Regions from separate parts of the Pseudoalteromonas sp. NZS11_1 genome, predicted to be linked through region 3. Evidence: predicted binding sites of a transcription regulator. Region 3 holds the regulator's gene; each other region holds the start of a gene.
The links. Region 3 encodes FliA, which starts transcription of late flagellar genes. Its sites were predicted from a motif close to CTAAAGNTNNNNNNNNNNNNGCCGATA; they were not measured.
Positions count from the first base shown of each region.

Region 1: a site for FliA is predicted at 1,984-2,010, ahead of I6F44_RS18570 (DUF5610 domain-containing protein). Genes of this name have one in related genera too.
Region 2: a site for FliA is predicted at 1,650-1,676, ahead of I6F44_RS11610 (VC2046/SO_2500 family protein). Genes of this name have one in related genera too.

Region 1 is NZ_JADYXK010000040.1:838-9,016, forward strand. Features, by position in the region: gene murI (glutamate racemase) at 1-749, opposite strand, end outside; gene I6F44_RS18570 (DUF5610 domain-containing protein) at 815-1,954, opposite strand; gene trmA (tRNA (uridine(54)-C5)-methyltransferase TrmA) at 2,117-3,214, shown strand; gene I6F44_RS18580 (thiol:disulfide interchange protein DsbA/DsbL) at 3,281-3,919, opposite strand; gene I6F44_RS18585 (thiol:disulfide interchange protein DsbA/DsbL) at 3,936-4,559, opposite strand; gene I6F44_RS18590 (serine/threonine protein kinase) at 4,594-5,568, opposite strand; gene ccoG (cytochrome c oxidase accessory protein CcoG) at 5,655-7,085, opposite strand; gene I6F44_RS18600 (hypothetical protein) at 7,374-7,733, shown strand; gene I6F44_RS19750 (hypothetical protein) at 7,733-7,939, shown strand; gene I6F44_RS18605 (UPF0149 family protein) at 7,967-8,179, opposite strand, start outside.
Region 2 is NZ_JADYXK010000014.1:78,030-86,208, reverse strand. Features, by position in the region: gene I6F44_RS11620 (diguanylate cyclase) at 1-412, opposite strand, end outside; gene I6F44_RS11615 (DUF6172 family protein) at 606-908, opposite strand; gene I6F44_RS11610 (VC2046/SO_2500 family protein) at 1,088-1,615, opposite strand; tRNA gene I6F44_RS11605 (tRNA-Tyr) at 1,728-1,812, shown strand; tRNA gene I6F44_RS11600 (tRNA-Tyr) at 1,862-1,946, shown strand; gene I6F44_RS11595 (M48 family metallopeptidase) at 2,016-2,648, opposite strand; gene I6F44_RS11590 (MHYT domain-containing protein) at 2,992-6,324, shown strand; gene I6F44_RS11585 (response regulator) at 6,328-7,320, shown strand; gene I6F44_RS11580 (VOC family protein) at 7,317-7,757, opposite strand; gene I6F44_RS11575 (HD domain-containing protein) at 7,750-8,179, opposite strand, start outside.
Region 3 is NZ_JADYXK010000021.1:20,926-29,104, forward strand. Features, by position in the region: gene I6F44_RS14350 (chemotaxis protein CheA) at 1-1,983, opposite strand, end outside; gene I6F44_RS14355 (protein phosphatase CheZ) at 1,999-2,772, opposite strand; gene cheY (chemotaxis response regulator CheY) at 2,790-3,173, opposite strand; gene I6F44_RS14365 (RNA polymerase sigma factor FliA) at 3,214-3,924, opposite strand; gene I6F44_RS14370 (MinD/ParA family ATP-binding protein) at 3,951-4,811, opposite strand; gene flhF (flagellar biosynthesis protein FlhF) at 4,804-6,285, opposite strand; gene flhA (flagellar biosynthesis protein FlhA) at 6,307-8,179, opposite strand, start outside.

The DNA.
Region 1 (8,179 bases), on a different contig from region 3:
AGCTTATTGCTAAACACATCAGCCGTTGCATAATATTGCAGCGGCTTTTTTATGTCTGTTAGTTTATTCACACACAAGTTAAGTTGGTTAAGTAAGTAGTTGACTCTGTTTGCTATCGCTACACCTGAATCAAGTAATTTTACATTCCCTTCAAAATACTGACTAATAGGCTCTGCTAATATTGGAAAGTGCGTACATCCTAATACAAGTACATCTATAGTTTTATCTATATGTAGGTCATCAAGCACTTGATGCAACTTGTTTGTATCCAAAGACTCTGTAAAAAAGTATTGCTCAGCTAAAGTTACTAACTCCACACTGCTATATAGATTAACGGTTACATTACGTGCATGCTCAGTAATTAATGTTTTAGTGTATGAACTGGCGACCGTTGCCGGTGTGGCTAATAAGCCAATATGATTTGAACGTGTTAACTCTGCCGCAGGCTTTATTGCTGGCACAACACCTACTATAGGAATATCTGTCATTTGGCGAACAGCGCTAAGTGCAGATGTAGAAGCGGTATTACACGCTATTACAATTAAATCAACATTAAGCGTATTAGCTTTGATGAAATGAATAAGTGAGCATAATCGGTTAATGATGGTTTTTTGAGATTGAGCACCATAAGGTAGTAATGCATTATCCATAAAATAACTGTACTGAGCATTGGGGATACTTTGCTTTATATGCTCAAGTACAGTAGTTCCACCAATACCTGAATCAAAGACCATTATATGCGCTGACAAACTACCGTTCCCACTTTACTTTAAGAACGGCAGTTTGCCATGAGGTATTTATAAAAGAAAGTAGTTTAACTTTGCGTGGTTTCTAAATCAGTAAGCCTGTCGGCTGCCGAATTTAACTGATTAAGGTTTTCGAACATAGACTTTGTGTAATCTACTAACTTATCTATTTGCTCCTGATCTTGATTTAACCATTGGAGAATGCCAGCTAGCTGATTTTGTAATCCAAGCTCACCCGCTTTTTCAAAAGCATTTTTAAGGTCATCATTAAAAGGAGCTAAACCCTCCGCTACTTGTTTTTCTGGTGCTGGTCTATATTCTTCATAGCTTTTAACTGTTGCTATTGTTTTTGTTTGGCGTAAATCCATAGAAAAAGCCACCAGCTGATCGCTGTCTAAACTCAGCTCTTGCGCTTGTTCAAATGCTTCATCTAAATCACCACCAAAAAAGGTTTTACTTAAATCTTGTAAGTCTTCCATCATTACATTAATAGCTTCTTGCTCTTGCTCATTTAAGTCACCATTAACCGACATCGAAAATGATACCTGTCGAGATTGCGATGATGAGCTTGCAAACGACTCGCCATTATTGTTTTGCTGATAGCCACTTGCCGACTGAGATTCAAATGCATCTGCAAAGCTAATACTTACCTCGTCACCTTCTGCGGTGGTAAATTTATACTCTGCATTACTCGTCATACTGACATATTGAGCCTGGCTTATATTTACGCTGGCAGGTTGTGGGTTAAATAACGACTCTTCAAACTTATCGAGCCCATTGTAAATTCCCTCTTTGGACTTATTAATCCCCTCTTCCATGTCATCATTAAATACACCTGTACCTTTGAGTTCATCAACAGCGTCGTCAATCCCTATTTGGACCCCTTTGCGCGCGTCGCCTAACATATCTTTGAGCTTTTCGTCATCAGCGCCATTAGCTTTTGCTTTATTAACAGCACTACTCACAAAATCGAGTACGTTTTTTACTATTTCATCAAAATCAAATAGTGGTTTATCTGCTTTTTTTTCTGCGATAGGCAATCCAAGCTGCTCAGCCATTTTATCGCCAAGCACCTTTGCGGCCAACTCTCGGCCTCGTTGTTGATAGCTATCTTGAGGAGACGTAATTGTAGGTTGCTGTATATCAGCTTTATTATTGAATTTATTGATGTTGTTGTTTGGCGTAAAGCCATAATTACCTATTTTCATGATTCGTCTCCTAAGCGTGCGTAGTTTATTATCGGCTATAACAATAAAAACTAAAGTACAATGTTCAATAAAACAGCATAAATGCTAGCCAAAACTAGACAAATACGCAGCGCTCCCTACAATAGCGCCGATAAACAGATCTTAGATAAGGTAGTAGCGTTAATGGCAGTTATTAAAATAGATACCACACAGTACCAAACGCAGTTAAGTGAAAAAGAGCAGCGTATTAGTGCACAGTTCCAACGTTTTGGTGTGGAGCAACTAGAAGTATTTAGCTCAGAGCCAACTAACTACCGCCAACGTGCTGAATTTAGAGTATGGCACGACGGTGACGATCTGTTTCACATTATGTTTGATCAACAAACAAAAGAAAAAATCCGTGTTGATACATTTGATCCAGCAGCGCCTCTAGTTGGTGAAATAATGCAGGTGATGATTGAGCATCTTAAGCCTTGTGAAATATTACGTCGTAAGTTATTTCAAATCGATTACCTATCCACGCTAAGCGGTGAAATTTTAGTAAGCTTGCTTTATCACAAACCACTGGATGATGAATGGTTAAGTGAAATTAAAGCACTGAAAGAAAAGCTTAGCAGTAAATACAAAATTGACTTTATAGGCCGAGCTCGCAAACAAAAAGAAGTACTAGGTGATGACTTTGTAACTGAACGTTTAACAGTTAATGGTCAAGAGCTTATATACCAACAAGTAGAAAATAGCTTTACTCAGCCTAATGCAAAAGTAAATATTAATATGCTGGAGTGGGCACAAGATTTATGTAAACCACTTAAAAATGATTTACTAGAACTGTATTGTGGTAACGGTAACTTTTCAATTGCATTAGCGGGCTGTTTTAATAAAGTATTAGCGACGGAAATATCAAAATCATCTGTTCACTCTGCTCAATACAATATTGCTAAAAATAACGTAGAGAACTTAGATATTATTCGTATGTCTAGTGAAGAGTTTACTCAAGCAATGAATGGCGAGCGTACTTTCTCTCGTTTAGATGGTATTGACCTTAAAAGCTATGACTGCCAAACCATATTAGTTGATCCACCACGCGCGGGCATGGATGAATTAACGTGTGACTTAGTGGCTAATTACGAAAACATAATTTATATATCGTGTAATCCTGAAACCCTTGAGCGTGACCTTGATCACTTAACACGTACGCACAACGTTAAGCGCTTTGCTATATTTGATCAGTTCCCATATACACATCACATTGAGTCGGGTGTTTTCTTGCAGCGCAAATAAATACGCTCAGTAAACGTTACCCATAAAAAAAGCTCCTTGTAGGAGCTTTTTTAGTTTTAGCTAAACTTACTTGTTAGCTAAGTAATTAATCAGTTTGCTAATATCTTCTGGTTCAGTAATACCCGACTCACGACCTAGGTTTAATTTATACTTACCATTTACAATAAATGTAGGTACGCCACGTAGTGCGCCTTTTTCTTTAAAGTAGTCTTGATCACGTTTCATTTTAGAGCTCAGCGTACGTACCGAGAAGCTTTTAAACAGCTTATCAAACTTATCGCCATCAACGCCCTGCGCTACAAATATATCTTTTACATCTGCAAGCTCATTAAAACTAGCGCGCTTTGTATGAATATGATTAAAGATTGCAGAGACAATTTTATCTTTTTGCGGAAGCACTTCTGCAGTAGCGAGTGCTTGGCTCATCATCTGTTGGTTTTCTGGGTCGCGTACACCTACAAAATCAACATGGCTCTTTTTAAATTTAACGTTTTTATCAAGCTTAGGCTTAAACTCACCAATTAGTGCTTCCATGTTATTACATGCAGGGCAGTAAAATGAGAAAAACTCTTTAATTTCTGGCTTTTTAGTTGCGCGCTCAGAAACAACGTCGTAATGCACGCCTTCTTCATACGTTGCTGCAAAGCTTATTGCCGCCATAGGAAGTAGTACTGCAAGCAAACCTGCTTTAACTAATTTAATCATTATTATGCTCCGAAATTTATAGTGCTAATAAAAACGCTACTAACTCATCAAGTTCTTTTTGATTTTTGATGGTGTTGAGGTTTATTTTATATTTATCGTTAACAATAAAAGTAGGTACACCTGTAAGTGCGCCTAATTTTGAATATTTATTTTGTTTGTTTTGCATTGCTTGCTCAGCCGAAATAACTGGCATGCTTGCAATTTCTTGATCAAACGTTGCGCTATCAATACCGTTTACTTCAAGTAATTTTTTAACGTCTTTCATTTCAGTTAAAGGAGCACGCTGAACATGAATACTTTTAAAAATTTGATCGCTAATACTCTGCGCCTGACCATGCTGCTTAGCAATTAAGTAGGCAAAGCTTAAATTACTTTGTGCTTGTGGCGACACGCCACCTAAAAAGTTCACGTGGTTTTTAATAAACTCAGCGCCTTCTGGCAGGCCTTGTTCAATTGCTTTTGCTACTGGTTCAAACTTAAAACAATGTGGACAGTAAAATGAGAAAAATTCGGTTACTTGTGGTGATGTACTTTTGTCTACATCAATAACAGTGTATTGATTATCAACTTCAAACTGTGCAGCAAGTGCTGCAAATGGTAAACATAAAAGTAATAAACTCAGTTTTAATTTTTTAAGCATTTGTATCTCGTTGTACTTGTCTTTAAATAAAATATTACGGCAATAACTTTAACGGTGCTTCTTGCAGTGCTGCAAGTTGCTCCTTCAGTGCTAAAATTTGTTGCTCCCAGTATTTGTCATCAGCAAACCATGTAAAGTTCCGCACAAAGGCAGGATCGCTCCATCGTTTAGCTACCCATCCCATATAATGGATAATACGCATCGCTCGCAGCGGTTCAATTAATTTGAGTTGAGAGTGATCAAAATCACAAAACTCTTCATACGCATTCACAAGGGTGTCTAACTGTAACAGTTGCGTCGCTCTATCGCCACTGAGCATCATCCATAAATCTTGGATTGCAGGACCTTGGCGGCTGTCATCTAAATCAACAAACATGAGCGCATCACCTGCCCACAAAATATTACCAACGTGGCAGTCACCATGTAAGCGAATACTTTGCACATCTTTATACTGTTTTTGCGCCTGCTCTATCACTAAATCTAAAATAGTATAAAAGGCAGTATTTATTCCCATAGGCACTAAGTTACTTTTTTGAAGATGAACTTTGGCTGTATGTAAATACTCCTCGCAGGTAACTGTTGGCCTATAAGTAAAAGGCTTTGTTTTAGCTACTTGGTGCATACGGCCAATTAAACGCCCCATTACATCAAGTTGATCTAAGTTATCAACCTCAAATAAACGCCCGCCGACACTTGGAAACAACACAAACAAATAACCTTCGTGTTCAAACAAGCTTTTCCCATTATATAAAATAGGGGCAACAACAGGCACTTCCGCTTCTGCCAGTTCAAATGCAAAGTCATGCTCTTCTTGAATTTGCTCTTTACTCCAGCGCTCTGGGCGATAAAACTTCACTACGTAACGCAGACCATCATCGGCTTTAAATTGGTACACTCTGTTTTCATAGCTATTGAGTGCCAACAAACCAGATTCGGCGTACACACCTACGCTTTCTATTGCATCGAGTATTAGGTCAGGTGTTAAGTCAATAAAACTAAATTTACTCATACTCTTCTTATATAAAATAAAAAGCGGGTTATATACCCGCTTTTGTTAATTGCTATATCAACTTACCTATTTAAGGTAGGTTGTGATTATCGCGCTTTAAAAAAGTTACTCGACTGCGATATTGTCTCATCCGGCTCATCTACCGGTGAAAGCACAAAGTTAAACTCTGTCATCGACACCTTCAAATCATAAGGGTCCATTACAAGCGACAATGGCACATTATGAGATTGCCCTGCCTGCACAGTAAATGACTGCTTACCAATATACTTAAAGTTATCTAACCCTTGCACTTTAATATTAAAGGTTTGCTCGTACTGCGCTTTATTAATTACCTTTAATGTATAGGTGTTCTCTACTAAACCATCAAAATCGACACGATATAATTGATTTCGATCACGAATGATATCAAAGTCCATTGTTTTACGCAGCGCTATATTAGCTACAAGTGCTCCCGTAAGCACAACAAGTATGACCGTGTAACCAATGATTTTAGCTCGTAGTGGATTCGTTTTATTTTCTGGGGTTTCGAGGTTTCGCTCTGTCGTATATGAAATAAGCCCACGCGGGTATTCCATTTTATCCATTACGCCATCACACGCATCAATACATGCACCACAGTTAATACACTCAGCTTGTAACCCATTTCTAATATCAATACCTGTTGGGCACACTTGAACACACAAGTTACAGTCTATACAGTCGCCTAGCTCTAAATCTTCATGATCTACTTTACGTGAACGAGGACCACGGCTTTCACCACGGCTTTCGTCGTACGTTACAGTGTATGTATCTTTATCAAACATAGCTGATTGAAAACGAGAGTAAGGGCAAATGTGTAAACACATAATTTCTCGCATCCAACCGGCATTACCATAGGTACACGCAGCAAAGAAAATAATACTGACTAGTGCATAACCACCCACGTTAAACGTTACAAAATCAGGAAGTAACTCTCTGATTGGCGTAAAGTAACCCACAAAAGAAATAGCGGTATATAACGAAAACAATACCCAACTAGTATGCTTTGCCGTTTTACGCCAAAACTTATCAAAATTCATGGGTCTTTGATCGAGTTTTTTACGCTGATTAGCTGTGCCTTCAAGCTTTTCTTCAAACCAAATAAAAATAAAGGTCCAAACAGTTTGCGGACATGTGTAGCCACACCACACCCGTCCATAGAAGGTGGTCACTAAAAACAGCGCAAATGCTGCCAGCATAAAAATAAACGCTAATATGGTAAAATCTTGAGGCCATAGCGTTAAACCAAAAATATTGTATTTTTGACCAATTAGATCAAACAGTACTGCTTGCTGGCCGTTAAAATTAATCCAAGGAAGTAACATAAACGCAAGTAGGCCTAAAAAGCCAATGCGCTGCCTAAGTAATTGATGTAGGCCTTTTACGGCACGCACATAAATACGATTTCGGGGATTGAACCTATCATCTTGACGGCTTAAATCCGGTTTTTGGATTTTCACCTCTACAGGGATATTCTTTACTTTAATTTGCTTGTCCATCGAAGTTCCTCAACGCCGCTTGGAAATAAAAATCCAGCAATACTCAAGTACTCTATACTTAAAGCTAGCAAGTTACTTGCTAGGCAGATTTACTTTAATAAATTGCCTTCTCGAATACTTTCAGATATTTCAGAAATATCTGACTGCTGTTAACCATTATAACAATGTTGGTTAAAATTACTGGCATAGATCGCTAATAATTTATTCATCCCAGTTACTTGCTTTTAAAATGCAGTTTATTACACTGCATGGTAATTCAACCCTACTTAGATCAAGGTTTACGTATCCATGAAAAAATTTATTATTTTGGTAGTTGTGATCCTTGCCTTTTTTACAATCGATCATCCGCTTATAAAAGAACCTCGCGAAAGGTTATTAGGTGAAGGCATTGGTTTTTTAAGTGATGCAAGTAAGGTTAACAGAAGCCCTGCTGCAAATATGGCTAAAAATAGAATCAGCACTCAACTTAAATTGTCTGAATCTGAGGGTGAGTACGTAGAAAAAACGTTTACAACAGATGACTCTGTTCAGTTATTTCACCTACGCTATTGTCGTGAACGTGACTTAAACCTTTATTTTTATGGCGATCGTTTAAATACAGTATGTAAAATAGTGACTGAAGCATTAGAGCAAAAGCGAGCAAAGTAGTGGATTTTTCAGGATTAAATAAAAAAGCAAGCGACTCATTTCATAAACAACGCAATATGCTCAAGCAATTGGCACAAGGCAAAACGTTAAAGTGTGAGAAGTGTAATGGGGTTTTAACACTTAATTTAGCCACCAGTGAACCTGGTAAAGGCGTAGTAAAGTGCAAACAAGGCTGCACGGATATTATATTAGAGCTAGGCACTTAGATTAAACTAAGCGCCTGGTATTAATAATTACTCTTCCCAACTCTCGTCGGTTATCAAACCGCTATTAATTGCGACCACTTCAATTAGTTCAGCAAACCCTAATGCAAAGTCACCCATTGATTCATATTGGTACTGACACAAGGCTTCTATAGTCATGTTATTTTGTTTGGCAATCTGAGCTATTGCAAGCTGGTCGAGTGCAAAAAAGCTTAATGTACTTAACGCACTTTCTAATGCTTG
Region 2 (8,179 bases), on a different contig from region 3:
CATGTTGCAGTTTCATCGTAATATGGGCGCGCACTCTTCTATATAAAGTTTCCGAGTTAGTTGGTTTTTTTATAAAATCTACAGCCCCAGCTTCCCAGCACTCTTCTTCTTGATTTTCAGATGAGGTTACAAAAATAACGGGGATATCTTGTGTTTCAGATATATTTTTTAATTTTAGACATGTTTCAATACCACTCATTCCTTCCATATTAATATCGAGTAGTATTATATCTGGCGGATTATGTTTACAAATTTCAATCGCATCCTCACCACAGCTCGTTGTTGTTACACTAAAATGCTCTGATAATATTTTTTTTAATACAATTAAGCTTAATAGCTGATCGTCAACGACAAGTACCTTAGAGCTCTTTAAGCTTAATTTCAATTGGTGGTCAGAGTAATTTATAGGCATGGTACAACTGTTTTGTTTTTTTAATTAAACACACCCTATATCACTACATTTTGTTATGCAAATGTTAATAAATTAAAATTCTACTTATTAGTTACTAATAAAAATGATTTATGGTGAATCTTTAATGCATAAAAACAAAAAATGAGCCACTTGGGCTCATTTTAAAACTTCGAACACTTAATTAAATTAAGTGTTATTCGTCATCATCTAAATCTAACTGTTGACGTTGAGCAGGTCGAGCTAAAATCTCTACATAGAAAGAGGTCAAACCTTGCTTTTCAATCTCGCCAATTTGGTTACTTAATTCAGCAACGTGCACAACTTGCGCATCTTCAGCTGTGTTACCAAACTTACAGTCAAATGCCCAATAGTCAGCATCTTCAGGTAGCGTTTTATTACGCTCTCTTTTCAAATATTTTTTCACTTCGTGCTTTGCAGCATCAACCATACGAGGGTATTTGATTTTCTCGTGATTTAGCGTGAATGTTTTCTTCATTACGTTCCTAATTACCTTGGTTTAATGATAATGGCATTTCATGTCATACCATTTGACGCCATTATAGCAATTGCATTTAATTTTTGGATGCTTTTTTTTCATTAAATCAATTATTAGCAAATATATAAAGCAGACCCGTTATAAAGCATATATTAACTGGTGATTATTACAATCATATATCACACCGCAATGAGCTGAAGTGGTTGATGTAATGCATCATTATTAAGGCTGTCGTAAAAAGCAGCTGCATCTATAGGGGGATTAGCTAGTTGGGTTTGTTCGCTTTTAATTCTTCTTCTGACGGCAAGCTCACAGTTATCTATTATATTAAGTGGAATATGCTTGTCATCATTTCTAATCGCAAGTGGTTCAGGGCTTAAGCATTGTCTTAACTTAATACTTGTCATACCACAGCGCTCTCCTTCTTGAGATATTAATGATGCATTAAATTGTCCAACCAACATGTTATATTCATCAGGGGCTAAAAGTTGCTTTGGACCTGCGCCAAATTGCTTTCTTAACGCCTCTTCTTCTATAACTAAATTATCTATTTCAGTTTTTGGTAAATGAAATTGACTAAAGTCGAGTGCGTCATGTGACAGCATCGCTAATAATAGTGCAAATTCGCCACGGCGATTTTCATGCACACTATTATTGAGTCTACTGTTTAACTGACTCTCTGTGATTAACAAATCATCTATTTGCATAGTCTTTAGCCGATTGTGGTAACTGATAGATATTTATCGGCTTTATTTCAATTTTCTTTAGCTTTTTTCTTTACTTAAATACGCAATTTGCTATTATCAGCGCCGTTGCATTGGAGGGGTTCCCGAGCGGCCAAAGGGATCAGACTGTAAATCTGACGGCTCAGCCTTCGCTGGTTCGAATCCAGCTCCCTCCACCACTTTTCTTACCGCTAAGTTAAGTGGGGCCAAATGCAATAAAATTAGTGTGGAGGGGTTCCCGAGCGGCCAAAGGGATCAGACTGTAAATCTGACGGCTCAGCCTTCGCTGGTTCGAATCCAGCTCCCTCCACCACTTCTCTACTATTCCTATATTCCTATATTCCTATATTCCTATATTCCTATATTCCTATATTCAGTAACATCAAAACACCCACTGTAAACTCATACCATTTTGTTTTAACCAATTAGATGATGTTTTGTAATCGGGGAAAAACGCCTCTACTCGCTGCCAAAAAGCTTTGCTATGATTTAAATACTTTAAATGGGCAAGCTCATGAACAATCACATAATCTATAGCGTGATAAGGAGCACCTATAAGATGTAAATTAAAAGTGAGTTCTCGCTTGCTATTACAACTCCCCCACTTTCGTTTATAAACACCTATTTTTAAATCATTTGGTAACTCTTCACCCATTTGAGTACAGAAATACGCTAAACGCATTTCTATGTAAGCAATAAGCTGCTCTTTTAAATAAGTCTCTAATAGCTGTCGATACTTTTGATTAGTGTTTTTAACTCGAGGAGATATTGTAATAAGTAAGTGGTCATCATACGGGGTTACTTTGGAATCTTGGCCTGAGTCCAATTTCAAATAAATAGTTTCTGAAAAAACACTTATTTTTTTAGATTCAAAGGGGTACTGCTTAGTGTCATCAATTGACGATTGTTTTTTTAATTGTTCTGCAACCCACTCTTGTTTTTCAAATAACCAAGTATCAATGTGTTTTTTTGCGACAAAATGTGGCGCATACACAGTTACCTTTTGACTATGCACTTTTATTGCGACTGTTTTGCGTCTAGTACTCTTTTTTAGTTGATATTCAAACACGACCTAAACTCTAAATATTGCATCCGTTTATATAATCCATATTACCATCAATTTTAAACTCTTAAGCATAAAGTCGCACTTAACTCCTAATCCGCTTTATTATAATAAGCTATAGATTGAGCCGTCTATTTTATTTGAATTGAAAGTCAAATCACTTTATTTACTTCAATAACAAAAAATAAATAAACTTGGTTAAAATTCGTCACTTTATAGCGCGATTAGAAATAACGGTTCATTTATTAGTAAATTAGATTAAACTTGTAAAATAAAGATTATATTTCGAGCCGTTATGCTATCAGCTTTCTTCATTACAGACCAAGATCCAAGCCTAATACTTAATGGGGTTTACGACCCTCTTCTAGTCTCAATGTCTGTATTAATAGCCATTTTTGCTGCTTTTTTTACTACTAAGCTCATTGATTTAGCAAAAGAGACTAAATTCCCTCGTTATCAACGTTTAGCAAATATAACCGCAGCAACTGTATTTTCTTCTGGTATTTGGAGTATGCACTTTATAGGTATGTTAGCTTTTTCGCTATGTACTAATATAAGCTACGATCCAACAATCACACTACTCTCTTTTCTTCCTGCTTTATTAGCATGTCAGTATGCGGTATCAATACTTGTAAATAGTGATGGAAACTTTAGAGTGCTCAGCATTTGCTCGATCTTACTAGGGGCTGGTATTGGTACAATGCATTACAGCGGTATGGCTGCAATGGAGCTTTCCCCAATGTTGCGCTATGACCCACTGACCTTTGGTCTTTCAATTTTAGTTGCCGTCGCTCTTTCGTTTATAGCGTTATATAGTCGCTTTAATCTTGAAAAATTTTTTCCAAAACTATCATACCTACAAAATAGAGCCATCAGCGCTATAATATTAGGCTTTGCTGTTGCTGCTATGCATTATATGGGCATGGCATCTACACGCTTTGTTGCAACATCTCCTCTTTTATATGACGACGCAAATGCTTCTGCTGGGCTCACTTTTGTAGCCATCGCGGTTGCAACTGCAACGATTGCCATTACAAGCGTAGTAGCGGTACTTAATGGCATGGTCAGATATAAAATGTTACTTGAAGAAAAGTCAGCCGACGAGTCTCGCTTAAACGCAATTTTAGGCACAGCCATTGATGGAATCGTGACAATAGATCACACCGGCATTATTTTGAGCTTTAATGAGTCAGCTAGCAAAATTTTTGGTTGGCATGAAAATGAAGTACAAAATCATAATATTAAAATGCTAATGGATGATGCTATCGCGATGCATCACGACAGCTATCTTTTACATGCTAAAAATGTTGATTTAGGTAAAGTAATTGGTGTTAACCGTGAAATTTTTGCTAAACACAAAAACGGCCACTTATTTCCAATTCGATTAGGCGTCGGTGAAGTTAATCAACCAGGGCAAAACCCTCTTTACGTAGGCTTTATTACAGACTTAACAGAGCAACGCGCTTTACAAAAAAGCCTTGAAGAAAAAGAGCAAAAGTATCGCTCCTTGATGGATAACATGCCAGGCGTTGCTTTTAGATGCAAATTTGATGATAACTGGACCATGCTTTTTATTAGCCCAAGTATCAACGAATTAACTGGTTATAACCCTAATGAATTTACTGAACACTGCATTGAATTTAACGATTTGATTTTAAAGTCTGATCAGCAGCCTATTGTAGATGCCGTAACAACAGCCGTAGAAGAAAAACGTCAGTATTCAATCGAATACAGGATTCGCCACAGAAACGGTAAAATATTATGGCTTTTAGATAAAGGCAGCATCGACTTTGATACCCAGGGTCAAGTAAAGTGGATTGATGGTGTTTTAGTTGATATTACAGAACGCAAAGAATATGAAGAAAAACTAGAGCAAGCTAAATTTAAAGCTGAAGAAGCAGCTCATGCAAAGCAATCTTTTATGGCTAATATGAGCCATGAAATACGCACCCCAATGAATTCTATAATAGGTTTTAGCGATCTATTAATGGACACTCCACTTGATCAGGAACAACAAAAGCATTTAGTGACCGTAAATAATGCAGCCCGTTCATTGCTTAGATTGTTAAATGAGATACTCGATTCTGCAAAATTAGAACGTGGTAAGCTCACCATTGAGCCAGTACACTTTAGTTTAAAACCAGTGATAGACAGTATTATCTCTACTTTCTGGTTAGAAGCTAAAAAGAAAGATTTAGAACTTAAACTCCATATTAAAAAATCAGTAAGTGCTACTTATTACGGCGACCCAGATCGACTCAGGCAAGTACTCACCAATCTAATTGGTAACGCTATTAAGTTCACCGAAAAAGGCTCTGTTACCGTAACCGTTGGCATAACACAAAATCAGCATCTGTTTTTTGAAGTGCAAGATACCGGTATTGGTATTGCAAAAGATCGTATTCAAGCAGTGTTTCAACCTTTCGAACAAGCCGATGGTACTACTACTCGCCGCTTTGGTGGTACAGGTCTTGGTACTACCATAAGCAAACAACTTGTAGAGCTTATGGGCGGAACAATAAACTTAGTAAGTGAACTAGGTAAAGGCACCTGCTTTTACTTTTCATTGCCGCTTACTTTAGGTGACGAAACTAAAATAGATCATTTTGATGGTCTACACACACAACTGCCTGCACTTAGGGTGTTAGTAGTTGACGATATAGAGCAAAATACAGAACTACTTTCTTTACTCCTGTCACGCGATCAGCATGCAGTTACCAAGGCATCTAACGGACTTGAAGCGATTAAAGTATTTGAAGGACAAGACTTTGATGTCATTTTAATGGATATACATATGCCATTGTGTGATGGCATAGAGGCAACACAAAAAATAAGAGCAATAGAAAATCAAAGACAAATTAAATACACGCCAATTATCGCGCTCACAGCCAGTGTATTACAACAAGATAAGCTTACGGCTAAAAAAGCAGGCATGAATGGCTTTGCAAATAAACCCGTCGATATAAATCAACTAAACCAAGAAATAGCACAAGTGCTTGGTCTTGGTATCGCAAAAGAAATGGTTATATCGCAAAGCGATCCTAAAGCACAGCATATAGATTTTGAAAAAGGGTTAGCACTTTGGGGCTCTAAGTGTAAGCAGCTTACCGAAATCACTAAATTTATTAGTGATAGCAATAAGCGGTTCGAAATATTATTCAGTGATAAATTATCAAACATAAAAGATGCTGATAGTCTCATACACACTCTTAAAGGTGTTGCTGGTAATTTGGGCCTAATAACGTTAATGAAGTTATTAACCGATTTAGAGCAAAAACAAAGTGACGCTAAAATTATTAGTACTTTAGACGATATAAAAAACGAGCTACTTGTCATCTCACAATTGCTATCATCTAATACTTGCGATAAGCCAAGTATTAAGCCTGAAGATAATAGTTCTGACACGCTATCAATTGATGAAATTAAGTCACTGTGTAAGACGCTTTATCAAGATGCACAAAATGCAGAATTAAATGATGAGCTACTAGCAAAACTGCAACGCGGCATACCTTCAATCTATAAAAATGAAGTTGATGCTATAGCCGAGGCCTTTGATGAATTTGATTTTGATAAAGCACACGTAATACTAGAAACCTTACTTGAAAAACTAACAAACAATGAGTATTAATTAATGGATTTTACAACAGATAGGCCACGAGTATTAATTGTTGACGATGAGCCTGCAAATCTAAAAGTAATGCGCGAAGTGTTAGGTAATCAATATCGTATGTCGTTTGCTAAATCGGGTGATGCCGCATTGGCACTACTTGAAAAAGAACTACCAAAGCTAATCTTGCTCGACATAATGATGCCAGATATGAATGGTTTTGAAGTATGTCAAATAGTTAAAGGCAACCCTAAAACATCACACATCCCAATTATTTTTGTAACTGCACTTGGTGATGAAAGCGATGAATTTAAAGGTTTTGAACTTGGTGCCGTAGATTATATTACTAAGCCAATAAGCCCTGCTATTGTAAGAGCTAGAGTTAAAACTCACTTATCGCTAGTGCAAGCTGAGCAATTAAAACAAGCACATGTAGATTTAGTACAACGCCTAGGCCGTGCTGCTGAATATAAAGATACTGACACTGGCGAACATATAGTGCGTATGAGCCAATACAGCAAAGTATTAGCATTAGCGCTAGGTATGGATGAGCAAAGTGCAGAGCTTTTACGCCAAGCCGCCCCAATGCACGATGTTGGGAAAATAGGTATCCCTGATGCTATCTTACTCAAGCCAGGAAAGTTAACTTTTGAAGAGTTTGAGCATATGAAGAAACACGCCATAATTGGTGCACAAATATTAGCAAATTCTTCATCGCCATTATTACAACTCGCTCATAAACTTGCTATTGAACACCACGAAAAATGGGATGGTTCAGGCTATCCTAACGGGATCAAAGGCGAAGAAATATCAATTGAAGGTAGAATTGTTGCCGTTGCTGACGTTTTTGATGCTCTGACTTCAAAACGCCCTTATAAAGAGGCATGGAGTGTAGAGAAAACAGTTTTACATATGCAAGAGCAAGCAGGAGCTCATTTTGATCCCGCTCTAATCGAACTATTTGTGAAAAAATTAGACGATATTCTTGCTATAAAAAATTCAAATCAAGAAAGCTAATTCTTTTTAGCGCTGTGAGAGCCAAGCTCAACATTTGGGTAGTAAGACTTTATATAACCATAGTCATGTGACGTAATTTCATGGCTATTGCTACTCTCATCTTTAAAGTACATAGAAAACGTTACACCATGATCTGCTAAAACTACTTTTATATTTAAACCCTCAAGATGATTACGCCATTGAATAAATTGATCCCCTGAGGCCAAAAATGCAATCCCTTTACTACGCCCCTCACCTTCAAAAAGTGCTAAACGAGTTGTTGAACTAGTATCTTCAAGTGTTAAAGGGCCGCGTCCGTCCTCATCCCAAAAGGCAAGCTCGGGTACTACACTAAAACCTAAAACACGCTCATACCACTTAACGGCATCAACCAAGTTATCAACATTTAAATGGCAATGATCAATCCCAGATAATTTAGGTATGCTTGTATTATTCACGTTGCTCACCTATTTCTGACTTTAATTGCTCTAAAAATTCATGCATGTAGGTTGTACGTCTATTCGCTTCTGCTTTAGCAGATGGCGTATTCATGCTATCGGCAATATGTAATAACTTTATAAAAAAGTGATCAAGCGTGTATGTTTTATCATCAGCCTCGCGTTCAACACAAAAAGGGTCTTCTGGGTTATACAATAACCGAGAAATTGATCCGCCTACTTTCATGCAGCGACTCACTCCAATAGCGCCCAATGCATCCATTCTGTCAGCATCTTGTACTATTTGCGCTTCAACTGTTTTAATTTTTATATTTGCGCTGAAGCTATGAGCGGCAATGGCATGATGAATCTCATCAAAAAGTGACTCGTCATAATTAATAGATTTTATAAATTCCAATGCCTTATCGGCTGCCATAGTAGAG
Region 3 (8,179 bases):
ATCTGAGCCTTTAACTAACCAGTGCTCGAGGTAGAATAACGGTATTGCCTTTTTACGCACAATAATTGTTAATTGCCCATCAACCACATTTGTTTTCGTTAAATCTAAGTTGAATATTTCACTAACACCTGCAAGTGGTAACGCAAATGTTTGTGCGCCAACAATTACCATTAAGGTCGGTAATATGGCTAAGGTAAGTGGTACTTTTATCTCTAAAATAGTACCTACACCTAACTCAGATTGAATACTTACAGAGCCGTTTAATTGGGTGATTTTAGTTTTCACCACATCCATTCCAACACCACGACCTGAAATATCAGATATCTCTTCTTTTGTAGAAAAGCCAGGTGCAAAAATGAGGTTATATGCTTCAGTGTCAGAAAGTCGACTCGCTTGATCGTGATCGAGTACGCCTTTACTAATTGCTATTTTTTTCAGTTTCTCAGCATCCATACCAGCGCCATCATCTTTAATGGTCAACAAAATATGGTCGCCTTCCTGAGACGCTGATAAAGTAACATTACCTGTTCTAGGTTTACCTGCAGCCTCACGAACAGCTGGCATTTCAATACCGTGGTCAACTGAGTTTCGAACTAAATGCACAAGCGGATCAGCTAGTGCTTCCACTAAGTTTTTATCTAAATCGGTTTCTTCACCTACAAGTTGTAAGTCAATGTCTTTGTTTAAGCTGCGTGCTAAATCGCGTACTACGCGAGGGAAACGACCAAATACCTTTTTAATTGGTTGCATTCGTGTTTGCATAACCGCGCCTTGAATATCAGCAGTCACTACATCTAAGTTAGAGATTGCTTTACCCATTGCCTCACTGTCTGAGTTGGTCGCTAAACTAACCAAACGATTTCGCACAAGTACTAACTCACCAACCATATTCATAATTTGGTCAAGTCGTTTTGTATCTACGCGAACTGTCGTCTCTGCTGCTGGTGGCGCTGATTTTTTAGGCGTTGCTGGCGCTGCTTTAGCAACCGGTTTTTCTACCGGTTTAGAAACGGGTGCTTTTACAGGTTCTGGTTTTTTTACAGGCACACTCGCTTTTGCAGCTGGTTTAGCTGGAATATTGGGCTGTTTCACAGCAGGAGTGCTTTCTATTGATTTAGGTGCAGTGCCTTTACCATGAAGTTCATCAAGAAGCGCTTCAAATTCATCATCACTAATTTCATCATCTGATGAATTAGCAGTATTTGACGCTGGTTTAGCTGGTTCTACAGGTGCTTTAACTGCACTACTTTGCTCAGGTGCTTTACTCGCAACCTCACCAAAACTGCCAACTCCATGTAACTCGTCTAATAAGCTGTCAAATTCATCATCAGTAATATCACCATTAAAATCACTACTACTTGCTACTGGCTTTTCAACTGCAGGACCTTGTCCTTTACCGTGTAGTTCATCAAGTAAGTTTTCAAATTCATCTTCAGTGATTTCGTTTATTTCAGCATCACTAACCGAAGGAGTTCCGCTAAACATTTCATCAAATGCAAATGGATCTTCCTCATCAGCTATTGGCGTATCAACTACTTCATCAAGAGGTTGTTCAACGTCAGTTTCTGAAGCGACTCCGTTAAGCTCGGCTTCTGTTGGAGGTAGGCCCAAAATGTGGAGGGTTTGAAGTAACTCAGGATCTGCTGGTTCTGGCTTATCCCTATTTTGGATAGTCGCGAACATTTCATTAATGGTGTCGAGCGCTTGTAAAATAACATCCATTAACTCTGAATTGACCGTTCGCACGCCTTGACGTAGTAAATCAAATACGTTTTCAGCGCCGTGGCAAGCATCAACAAGTTCTGTCATAGCTAAAAAGCCTGCACCACCTTTTACAGTGTGAAAGCCTCTAAATATGGCATTTAGTAACTCGGTATCTTCTGGATTATTTTCCAGTTCAACTAACTGTTCAGATAAAAGCTCTAGGATTTCTCCTGCCTCTACAAGAAAGTCTTGTAAAATATCTTCATCGACTTCAAACATGCAGTTACTCTCCTCTTAGAAGCCCAAACTTGATAAAAGATCATCGACTTCATCTTGATCAGACACAACATCATTACGCGATTCTTTATCAATAATAGGGCCTTCAGGACCTGCTAAAGTTTGTGTGGCAACTGGTTCTTTTATTTTTTGTTGTTCTACTTTATTCGCTGTGTTGTCACTGTCATCTTGTTCAGCAAACGCTGTTAAAAGATGAAGTAAGCTTTCTTCTACTTCTCTAACAAGTTCTATAACACGGCGAATAACTTGACCTGTTAAGTCTTGATAGTCTTGAGCCATTAGTACATTTGTCATTAAGCTTTGAAGCTCATCCGTTTTATGATGAGAGTTATTCATAAACTTATCGATACTATGGCAAAGTTGTTTAAACTCACCAAGCTCAATCTCCCGGCTCATTAAACGATCCCATGTCGGTTTGATATGAGATATTTCATCTGCAAGTTGCTGAGCTATAGGTAAACTAGCCTCAACAGCATCCATTGTTTTATTAGCCGCATTTTCTGTCATTTCTATAACATAATTAAGCCGCTTTTTAGCATCTGGAATCGCATCTGTCGTTATGTTAGTTAAGCGAGTATCAAGCTCAAAGCTTTTAAGTGCTTCGTGCAGTTGACGAGTCAACTTCCCAACTTCAGCAAATAATTTAGACTGCTCTTGCGAAGCTGTCTCTAAAATCAACTGATTAGCTTTATCTTGCTCATCGTTTTCTAAATAAATGACGAGTTGACGAGCTTGTTCTAACGTTATTTGAGGCGCAGCTGGTGCTGACATAAGCCTCTCCCCCATCATTAGCCTAAGCGTTCAAATACTTTTTCTAATTTAGTTTTTAATGTTCCAGCTGTAAATGGCTTAACAATATAACCATTAACGCCAGCTTGCGCTGCAGCAATTATTTGTTCTTTTTTAGCTTCTGCCGTTACCATCAATACAGGGATATGTTTTAACTTATCATCTGCACGAATTGCTCTTAAAAGGTCAATACCTTGCATTCCCGGCATATTCCAATCTGTAACCACAAAATCAAATACTTGATTTTGTAACATAGGCAAAGCTGTAGACCCGTCATCAGCTTCTTGAACATTAGTGAAACCTAAGTCACGTAATAGGTTTTTTATAATTCGTCTCATCGTTGAAAAATCATCAACTACAAGAATTTTCATGTTTTTATCCAAAACATCCCCCAGTGAGGTATTAACCTTAGTTTACTTACTACTAGTTTATCCAGTCATTGATTTTAGCTTTAAGCTTAATCATCGCCTGACCATGTATCTGACTTACACGCGATTCGCTTACATCGAGTATATGTCCTATTTCTTTTAAATTCATTTCATCGTTATAGTATAAAGAAAGTACCATTGCATCACGCTCTGGTAATGACTTTATTGCATTTAGCAAAGACTCATTAAACCGATCATTTTTAACATTATTAAAAGGTTTGTCTAGCGCTAAATCTTGGCCTACGGGAGTAATAACATCCTCATCTACACCAAGGTCTTCTATGCCTAATACTTTACTGGTATTAACATCATTTAAAATATGATGGTACTCATTGAGTGAAATTTCAAGTTTTTCAGCAACTTCTGTATCTGTTGGTTCGCGATTCAGACTGCTTTCGAGCCCAGTAATTGCTTCTGCAACTTGTCGGCTTTTACGGTGTACTGAACGAGGAGCCCAATCACCACGGCGCATTTCATCAAGCATAGCCCCGCGAATACGAATACCGGCGAAGGTTTCAAAGCTTGCGCCTTTTGTTGCATCAAAGTTTTTTGAAGCTTCTATTAAACCTATCATTCCTGATTGAATTAAATCATCAAGCTGAACGCTAGGTGGTAATCGAGCAATTAGATGACATGCCACTTTTTTAACAAGCGATGCATGTTTCTCAACAATCACATTTAAGTTTTGTGTTGATTGATATCCCATAGCTCTATTCACCAATGTTGTCATAATTAGCCGTTTACTAGTTTCTCAATGAAAAACTCTAAATGCCCAGATGGTTGATTTGGTATTGGCCATTTAACTGCTTTTGTCGCCAGCGCTTTAAACGCGAGAGCGGCTGGCGAACTTGGAAAGAGCTCAACAATCACCTTTTGGCGACGTGTTGCTTTACGCATATTTTCGTCATAAGGAACCGTTGCTACTAGCTCCATTGAAACATCTAAAAAGCGATCGGTAACTTTAGATAGTTTTGCAAACAATTCAGTGCCTTCACGCATGCTGCGGACCATATTGGCAACAATTTTGAACTTATAAACACCGTGCTCGCGGCTTAATACTTTAATAAGTGCGTAAGCATCGGTTATTGATGTTGGTTCATCGCACACTACAACCATTACATCTTGTGCTGCTCGTGAGAAGCTTAGCACCATGTCTGAAATACCAGCGGCTGTATCTACAATTAAAATATCAAATTCGGTATTCAATTCGCTAAATGCACGAATTAGCCCGGCATGCTCAGATGGCGATAGTTCAACCATACTTTGCGAGCCCGATGTAGCGGGTACAATTTTAATACCAGCAGGCCCTTCAACTAAAATCTCGTCAAGCTCACATTCACCTGACAAAACGTGTGATAAATTGCGCTCTACACGTAAACCAAGCATCACATCACAGTTTGCTAAACCTAAGTCAGCATCCAGCACTAATACTCTATTACCTTGTTGCCCTAGTGCAATAGCGGTATTTAGAGAAACATTTGTTTTCCCCACCCCACCTTTACCACCGGTTACAGCGATAACTTTTACGCCGTTGTTATTGTTTTGACTCATTTTGCGCAGGCCGCTTGCTTGATCTAATACTGTGTTAATCATACATCCCTACTGTACTTGGCGCCACTGCTTGGTGCCTTGAATGTTGTGCTTTTGTTCTTTTTAAATATAACTGCTCAGCCTTTTTCACTAGTTTTTCAGCATTTGCAACACGAATATCTTCTGGCACTCGTTGACCGTTAGTAAGATACCCTATTGGGAGGCGATTTTGAATCGCAATACTAATAATCTCACCCAAACTTAATGATTCATCTAACTTAGTGAAAATACAACCACTTAACTGTACTTTTTTAAAGTGACGTACTGTTTCTTGTAATACATTAATTTGTGCCGTTGCGCTTAGTACTAAGTAGCTGCGAATATCCACACGTTGGTTACGCATTAACGTGTTTAACTGCTCAGTTAAACGTAAATCTCGCTGACTCATACCTGCTGTATCAATTAATACTAGACGTTTATTTCGTAAATGATATAAAACTTCAGCTAATTCATTAGCATCTTTAACTTGCTTTACACCACAACCAATAATACGGCCGTAAGTAGCAAGCTGTTCATATGCACCAATTCTGTATGTATCAGTGGTTATTAAGGCCACTTTATCAGCGCCATATTTTTGTGCGCCTAAAGCTGCAAGCTTAGCAACTGTTGTTGTTTTACCAACACCTGTTGGACCCACTAACGCATATACACCACCTTGGCGAAGTATTTCATTATTGGTTGTTTGCATTTGATCTTCGACCATCGTTAACAACGCTTTCCAGCCTTGCTTACGAGATACATCATCAGGTACAAAACATGCCATTTGTTGCGCTACTTCTTTATCAATACCCATACCGACTAAGCGGTCAACCATGCAAGCGCGTGTTGGATCGCGACGCGCCATATCTTGCTGCATTAAGCCTGATACTTGATGCTCAAGTAATTGACGAATTGCGTTCATTTCTTCACGCATTGTTGTCATTTCTTCGCTTTCATTATTGGGTGTTTGTTGGCGAGCAGTTACTGGACTATCTAAATCATCAAAGTCGCTGTCTAAATCATCAAAACCTAAGCTATCCGCTTGAGTTTGTGAACGAACTGGCGCTGCATTTTCAGGAGCAAACATATTTTTAGTACGCTGTTCCATAACTGGTTCTTGATAGTTATCGGTAGTATCAATACCTGATTGTGAAAACATTGATGCAAGTTCAGGGGAGCGAGGACGCGGTGATTGGCGCTCTAATAAAGCTTGTAGGCTGTCAGCCACTTTTGCCTGCGGCTCTGGTTTGGCACGCTGAGGCTCTGGTTTTACAAAATTATGCATACTTTGGTGTGGTACTTGAGCACGCGGCTCTGCAGTACGTTGTGGTTGCGCTGCTACTTTAGGGGCTGCTTTGTCATAATCAACTGCCGCTACAATTTCTACACCGTTAGCCAGCTTCTTATTTGACATAATAACCGCATCAACACCTAACTCATCTTTAACTTCTTTAAGTGCTGTGCGCATATCTTTAGCAAAAAAACGTTTAATTTTCATGATTCAACCCCTGTTAAAATCTTATTGTTGGCCTACAGAGCTAACAATCTTGATCTGTCTTTCGTCTGGTACCTCTTGATAAGACATCACTCTCAATCCTGGAATGGTGTACTTAACAAAACGAGATAACACAGTGCGTAACATTCCTGACGTTAGCAATATAGAAGGTTCACCGGCCATTTCTTGATTTTGATGCGCTTGTGTCAATGACACTTGAAGTCGCTCTGCAAGTCCAGGCTCAATACCGGCACCTTCATCGCCTGCATTTTGTAATGACTGATGCAACATCTGTTCCAACTCAGGTGCCAAGGTTATGACAGGGATTTCTGATGACATACCAACCGCATCTTGAACAATTAACCTACGCAGAGAAATACGCACTGCAGCCGTTAATACATCAGGGTCTTGGCTACGCGGACCATACTCAACAAGGGTTTGAACAATTGAGCGCATATCGCGAATAGCTACACCTTCATTCAATAAATTTTGCAGTACTTTTACAATTGCAGTTAATGGCAACACATCAGGTACTAGTCCTTCTACTAAGCGAGGATGGCTTTTAGCAAGCATATCAAGCAGGTTTTGAACTTCTTCATGCCCTAGTAGCAACGCCGCACTGTTAGTTAATAACTGGCTAATATGAGTGGCGACTACCGTGGCTGAATCTACAACGGTATAACCTAGTGATTGCGCTTCATCTTTTTGATCAGGCTTGATCCATACTGCATCAAGGCCAAACGCAGGATCTTTAGTTTCAACCCCTTTAATAGGACCAAATACTTGCCCTGGGTTAATCGCTAGCTCGTCGCCATGTTTAAGTTCGCTTTCACCGGTTGAAACACCCATTAGCGTTATTCTGTAAGCATTTGGATCAAGCTCTAAATTATCGCGAATATGAACAGGTGGTACTAAAAAACCAAGTTCTTGAGAAAGCTTTTTACGTACACCTTTAATACGATTAAGTAGCTCACCACCTTGAGATTGATCTACCAACGGAATTAATCTGTAACCTACTTCTAGGCCAATTACGTCAACCTGCTGAACATCATCCCAACCAAGTTCTTTTTGTTCTTGTTTATTGGCAATACCTGTTGCAGCGCTTCCGCCACTGGCGGCTTCTTCGGCTTCTGCTGCAGCGGCTTTTAACTTAGTTTGCTGTGTGTAGTAAGCTAAATAACCCAATAACGCACCTAAACTTAAAAAAGCAAAATGCGGCATACCAGGCACTAAACCCATGATGATCAAAATACCTGAAGCAATAAAGAGTGATTTTTCGTTACCTAGTTGTTTCTTAAATTGGTCACCCATATTGAGCGACTCATTTTGACGTGTTACAACAATCGCGGTACCAATTGAAAGCAGTAAAGAAGGGAGTTGAGCAACTAAGCCATCACCAATGGTAAGTAATGTATATACTTCCATTGCGTTGCCAAAACTCAAATTATGTTGAATCATACCGACAAATAAACCACCAACAATATTGATGATTAATATAACAATACCTGCAATGGCATCGCCTTTTACAAATTTACTCGCACCATCCATTGAGCCGTAAAAATCGGCTTCGCGAGTTACTTCCTCGCGGCGGTCACGCGCTTGCTCAGCACTGATAAAACCAGCGTTTAAATCGGCGTCAATTGCCATTTGTTTACCCGGCATTGCATCAAGGGTGAAACGTGCAGATACCTCAGAAATACGCCCAGCACCTTTAGTAATTACCACAAAGTTAATAATGATCAGAATTAAAAATACGACCAAACCAACTGCGTAGTTACCACCAATAACCACGGAGCCAAACGCTTCAATTACTTTACCGGCAGAATCACCACCATTATGACCTTCAAGTAATACAACTCGAGTGCTGGCAACGTTAAGCGCTAAGCGCATAATCGTA